DNA from 2 places in the Streptomyces castrisilvae genome. Region 1 is predicted to be linked to the other one. Evidence: riboswitches for the same ligand, from Rfam matches in the RefSeq annotation. Region 1 holds a riboswitch; the other holds the start of a gene.
What was found. Region 1 has a riboswitch for cobalamin ahead of P8A18_RS06385 (cobalamin biosynthesis protein). Riboswitches for the same ligand answer to the same signal wherever they lie in the genome.
Positions count from the first base shown of each region.

Region 2: it holds a riboswitch for cobalamin, as region 1 does, so the genes downstream of both, P8A18_RS31860 (ABC transporter substrate-binding protein) here and P8A18_RS06385 (cobalamin biosynthesis protein) in region 1, are expected to answer to the same signal.

Region 1 covers NZ_CP120997.1:1,520,271-1,523,345, reverse strand. The annotation lists gene P8A18_RS06390 (cobyric acid synthase) at 1-656, opposite strand, end outside; gene P8A18_RS06385 (cobalamin biosynthesis protein) at 653-1,666, opposite strand; cobalamin riboswitch at 1,811-1,939, opposite strand; gene P8A18_RS06380 (hypothetical protein) at 2,090-2,323, opposite strand; gene P8A18_RS06375 (inorganic phosphate transporter) at 2,374-3,075, opposite strand, start outside.
Region 2 covers NZ_CP120997.1:7,358,315-7,361,389, reverse strand. The annotation lists gene cobF (precorrin-6A synthase (deacetylating)) at 189-1,022, opposite strand; cobalamin riboswitch at 1,092-1,233, shown strand; gene P8A18_RS31860 (ABC transporter substrate-binding protein) at 1,264-2,331, shown strand; gene P8A18_RS31855 (FecCD family ABC transporter permease) at 2,328-3,075, shown strand, end outside.

The DNA of each region.
Region 1 (3,075 bases):
CGGCCCGTCAGATCGCGCAGCATGTCGAGGCCCGGTTCGAGCAGCGAGACGTCGCCGCGGAACTTGTTGACCAGATAGCCCGCGATCAGCTCCTGGTCCTCGGGCGCCAGCAGCGCGGTCGTCCCGAAGAACGAGGCGAAGACCCCGCCGCGGTCGATGTCCCCGACGACCACCACCGGGAAGCGCGCCGCCCGTGCGATGCCCATGTTCACGATGTCCGTGCGCCGCAGGTTGATCTCGGCCGGACTGCCCGCCCCCTCGCAGATCACCGCGTCGTACGTGCCCCGGAGCTGCTCCAGGCAGTCGACGACGGTGGACAGGAGCTTCTCCTGCCGGCCGCCGTGGTAGCCGCGGGCGCTCATCTCACCGACGGGCCGTCCCATCAGGACGACCTGGCTGGAGCGGTCGCCGCCGGGCTTGAGGAGGACCGGGTTCATCAGGGCGGTCGGCTCCACCCGGGCGGCCTGGGCCTGCATCGCCTGGGCGCGCCCGATCTCGGCGCCCTCGCGGGTGACGAAGGAGTTCAGCGACATGTTCTGCGCCTTGAACGGGGCGACCTTCACCCCCCGGCGCACCAGCCAGCGGCAGATCCCGGCGGTGACGACGCTCTTGCCCGCGTCCGACGTGGTTCCGGCGACCAGCAGTCCACCGCTCATCCCGTTCTCCGTCCAGAGGTCCGTCCGGGCGCGTGGGGGCCTGGGCCCCGCCCCGCTCCCGAGATCCGTCGCGCGGCCGCCCCCGCGCCCAGCCGGGCCGCCACGCTGACCCCGAGGGCCAGCACGCCCACCCGGCGCGAGAGGCGCACGGCGCGTTCGATGTCGCCGGTCTCCACCGCGCGGCCGGAACCGCCGTTGAGCACCGGCCGGTGTTCGATCCGCCCGCCGTAGGCGAGGGTGCCGCCGAGCCGTACGCCGAGCGCGCCGGCGAACGAGGCCTCCACCGGCCCCGCGTTGGGGCTGGGGTGCTGGGCCGCGTCCGCCCGCCAGGCGCGTACCGCTTCTCGCGGCCGGCCCCCGGCGGCCACGGCGAGCAGGGCCGTCAGCCGGGCGCCCGGCCAGCCCGCGAGGTCGTCCAGCCGGGCCGATGCCCAGCCGTAACGCCGGTAGCGGGGCGACTTGTGGCCGACCATCGCGTCCAGCGTGTTGGCGGCGCGGAAGCCGACGAGCCCGGGGACGCCGCCCAGGGCGCCCCACACCAGGGCGCCGACCACGGCGTCGGAGGTGTTCTCGGCGACGGACTCCACGACGGCGCGGGCGATCTGCGGGGCGTCCAGGGACTGCGGGTCGCGCCCGCACAGATGCGGCAGCCGCTCCCGGGCCAGCTCGACATCGCCCGCCGCGAGGGCCGCGCCGATGGACCGCGCCTCGCGCCCCAGAGACGTACCGCCGACGACGGACCAGGTGGCGGCGGCGGTCAGGGCTACGGACGCGGCGGGGTGGCGGCGCAGGGCGCGGGCGGCCAGCGCGGCGCTCCCGGCGGCGCCTCCGGCGCAGAGCAGGGTGTGCAGTGCGCCCCAGCCCCGGTGGTCGCGCCAGAGCCGGTGTTCGACGCCTGCCGCGGCCCGCCCGAAGGCGGCGACCGGGTGCCCCCTGCGGGGGTCACCGAGCAGCAGATCGCCGATCAGACCGGCCGTGGCGCCGTACGCGTAGATGCGATCGGCACGCACGGTTCAGCCGGCCGTCACGCCTCGGAGGACCTTCGTACGGGCAGCCGCCCGCGGGGGCGGCGGGGGAACGGTCGCACGGCAGCCGGGCATGGCGATATGTCCTCACTCAGGGTCCGCGCCCTGGTTCGACGTGACGGCGGCGAGAGTCTCCTGGCTTCCGGATCGGCGGTTTCCCCGGTCTTCCAGTCCGCCTCGGCGGGCCGTGACGTGCGGTGGTGGGGACCGCTCCCCGGTGACAGTGGCGGGACCGCGCCGGATTCGCACCGGCTTCCTCTGCTGTCGCCGTAATGGCTCCGGCAGTCCACCACGCCCCGCGAACGCCCGTCAACTTGCTGTTGACCTGCGACGGCGCAGTGTGCGCAGACGCACATCGGGCCGGAAGCGCACGAGGTGCGTCCGGCCCGATGCGAGGGGGAGGAGGTGTCAGGCGACGATCAGATAGATGCCGTACGCGACCGCCGCCGCGCACAGCCCGAAGCAGACGTACGCGCCGGCGCGGGCCAGCAGGAGCGAGGTGCCCGCCCGGCCGCCCCGCGTGGCAGGCTCGGGCTGCTTGGAGAGGCCGACGATGCCGAGGGTGAAGAGGCCCACCAGAGCGACGGTGGTGACGAGGGAGACGCCGAAGACGGTTCCCAGGGCTGCCCAGTCGATGTTCATGCGGAGTGTCCTTACCGAGTACCGGAGTACCGGGATGAGTGCCGGGTCGCTCAGACCGTGGCGGGCCGGGGAGGATCGGCGACGGGTGCCGCGGGGGCCGGGATGGTGGCGGTGAGGTCGTGGGCCTGGGCGGCGATGGTGGGCGGCGGGCTGACGGCCGCGATGGCGGTGGTGACGACGCCCGCGGGTTCGGCCGCGATCCCGTCCCCGGAGCCGGGCGCGACATCGCCGTGGCCGACGGGCTTACGGCGGGAGAGCACCCAGATCGTGCCGGAGCCGGCGACCAGCAGGGCCGCGACGACCACGACGCCCCAGGTGCCCTGCTTCGTGAGGAACTCCGCGCCCGCGCCGACCAGTCCCGCGGCCGGCAGGGTCAGTCCCCAGGCGATGAACATCCGGGTGGCGGTGGACCAGCGGACCACGCCTCCCTTGCGGCCGAGGCCCGCGCCCATCACGGCGCCGGAGCAGGACTGGGTGGTGGAGAGGGAGAAGCCGAGGTGCGAGGAGGCCAGGATGACGGTGGCCGCGCCGGTCTGGGCGGCGAAGCCCTGCGGCGGCTTCAGCTCGGTCAGGCCGCTGCCCATGGTGCGGATGATGCGCCAGCCGCCCAGGTAGGTGCCCATCGCGATGGCCAGGCCGGCGCTGACGATGACCCAGACCGGTGGGTTGGAGCCGGGGGAGAGGACGCCGCCGGTGACGAGGGCCAGGGTGATGATGCCCATCGTCTTCTGCGCGTCGTTGGTGCCGTGGGC
Region 2 (3,075 bases), 5.8 Mb from region 1:
GGCCCAACTCCTGAGCGGCCGCGCCGGCGTCGGAACATTCCGCCCAGATGCCCTACCGGCATGGTCGCCTGACCGCGCACCGGCCCGGGGCCGGGCCGGTCGTGACCATCCGCAGCTGCCTGGCCGGCCATGGCTGGGGCCTGTTCGTTCATCCGTCGGGACCCGTCGAGCCGGCGACCCGGCGGGTGTCACGGGGCGGCGTGCCCGCCGCTCCCGTCCGTCTCGGCCCGGCGCGGGGAGCCGCGTCCGTCCGTGATCCGCAGCAGATACGTGTCCATGATCCAGCCGTGCCGCTCGCGCGCCTCCGCGCGGACCTGCCGGATGCGGTCGGAGACCTCGTGGAGCGGCCCCGCGACGAGGAGTTCGTCCGGGGTGCCGAGGTAGGCACCCCAGTAGATCCACACGTCGTTGCCCGCGACCTGGGTGAACGACTCGTGGGCGTCGAGCATGACGACGATGTCTCCGTCGTCGTTCTGGCCGACTTCGGCGAGGCGGCGGGCCGGGGTGATGTGCACCGGGCGGCCCACCTGGTTGAGCGGGATGCGGTGACGGGCGGTCAGGGAGGCGACGCTCGTGATGCCGGGGATCACCTCGACGCCCACCAGGAGCGCGCCGCGGTCCTCGATGTCCCCGAGGATGCCGAGCGTGCTGTCGTACAGGGACGGGTCGCCCCAGACGAGGAAGGCCCCTGTCTCGCCGGCCGTCATCTCCTCGCGCATCGCCCTCTCGAAGATCTCGCCACGCCGCTCGCGCCAGTCCTGGACGGCCGCTGTGTAGTCCGAGCGGCCCATCGCGCCCCGGTCGCGGCTGGGGTCCTCGACCTCCACCACACGGTAGGAACCCTCCGCGTGCTCCTCGATCATCCGGTGGCGCAGGTCGGTCAGGGACGCTTTGTGGGGTCCCTTGCCGACGATGAAGAAGACGTCGGCGCGCCGTATCGCCTTCACGGCCTGAAGGGTCAGGTGGTCGGGATCGCCGGCCCCGATGCCGATGACGAGGATCGCGCGCTGCTGCGTACTCATGCGGACAGTCTTCCAGGGACCTCTCCCCTGCACCTCGGCGCCCGACCCCGGTTTCCTCGTCCACCCGGTCACTACGTACGATCACCAGGTCAAAGCCGCGGCAGGAGCCAGGAAGCCGGTGCGAATCCGGCACGGTCCCGCCACTGTGACCGCGCACGTCCCTCGGGGCGTCCGCGGAAGTCAGGTCACTGACCTGCCGCGGGCCCGATCCGAGGAGCGCGGACTCCGCAGGAGGCTTCCCATGCACGACGGTCACAGCCGTCCCCATTTCTCGTTCTTCCCCTCGCACGCGGCGTCCGCGGCCTCACGCGGGCGCGGTCCGGCGCGCCTCGCCGCGGCCGTCACCGCGCTGTCGGCGATCCTGCTGACGGCCGGCTGCGGCTCCTCCGGCACCGCCGCCGGCTCCCCGGAGGCAAGTGCCTCGACGGCGAAGGGCTTCCCCGTCACCATCGACAACTGCGGTGTCAGGACGACGTACACGAAGCCGCCGTCCCGCGCGGTGACCATCCACCAGCATCCGGCCGAGCTGATGCTCGCGCTCGGGCTCAAGGACCGGATGGCCGGTACGTCGTACCCCGACTCGGCGGTCCTGCCCGCGCTGCGCGAGGACTTCGCGTCGATCCCGCAGCTGTCGAAGCAGGCGCCGTCGTTCGAGAAGGTCCTCGATACCGATCCCGATTTCGTCTACGGCGGGTACGCCAGCGCGTTCGCGGAGAAGGAGGGCCGCTCGCGCAAGGCGTTCGAGGACGCGGGCATCGACACCTACCTCAACCGGGAGAACTGCGCCGGGAAGAAGGGGGTGACCATGCAGGACACGTACACCGAGATACGCACGATCGGCAAGATCTTCGGCGTCTCCGACCGCGCGTCCGCACTCGTCTCCGAACTGCGCACCCGCGTCGACAAGGCGAGCGAGACCGTGAAGGACGCGCGCGACGTCTCCGTGTTCGTCTACGACAGCGGCGACAAGTCCGCCTTCACGGCCGGCGGCAAGGGCCTGGGCAACGAACTGATCAGGCTGGCCGGCGGCAAGAACGTCTTCTCCGACCTGGACGACGTGTTCGGCGACGTCTCCTGGGAACAGGTCGTCGACCGCAGGCCGGACGTGATCGCCATCTACGACTACGCGGGGACCGGCGTCGCCCAGAAGAAGAAGTTCCTGCTCTCCCAGCCCGCACTCGCCGACGTGCCCGCGATCAAGAACAAGCGTTTCGTGGTGCTGCCACTGACCGACACCCTCGTCGGCGTCCGCTCGGCGGACGCGGTGGGCGACCTGGCGCGCGGGCTGCACCCGGACAGCTTCAAGTGACCGCGTCCACCACGGGCGCCGCGAGCACCGCTGTGGTGAAGCCGCGCCGCCGGGCCGCGTTCGCCGTCACCCTGGTCGCGCTCACCGTGCTCCTGGCCGCCTGCCTGACCGCAGGACTCGCCGTCGGCTCGGTGCGCGTGCCGCCCGCCCAGGTGTGGGGCATCGTGACGCACGCGTTCGGCGCCGACTGGACGGAGCCCACCTGGACCCGGGCACGGGAGACGATCGTCCTCGACGTGCGCGGGCCACGCGTCCTGCTCGGCGCGGTCACCGGCGCGGGCCTCGCCGTCGTCGGAACGGCGTTGCAGGCACTGGTGCGCAACCCGCTCGCCGAGCCGTACCTCCTCGGGGTGTCCTCCGGTGCCTCGCTCGGGGCGGTCGCGGTGATCGTGTTCGGGGTGAGCCTCTTCGGCGCGGTGTCCCTGTCGGCGGCCGCGTTCACGGGGGCGCTGGGCGCGCTCGTACTCGTCTACGCCGCCGCCCGCACCGGCGGCCGCATCACCTCGCTGCGGCTCATCCTGGCCGGGGTCGCGGTGGCGTCGGTGCTCAGCGCGCTGCTGAACCTGCTGCTCCTGACGACGGACAACGGCAACGAGGCGCGCACCGTCCTCGCCTGGACGCTGGGCGGTCTGGGCGGTGTGTCCTGGAGTTCGCTCTGGCTGCCCGGTCTGGCGCTGCTGCTCGGGATCGCCGTCCTCATGGTGCAGTCCCCGAACCTGAACCTGCTGCTCGCCGGGGAGGAGG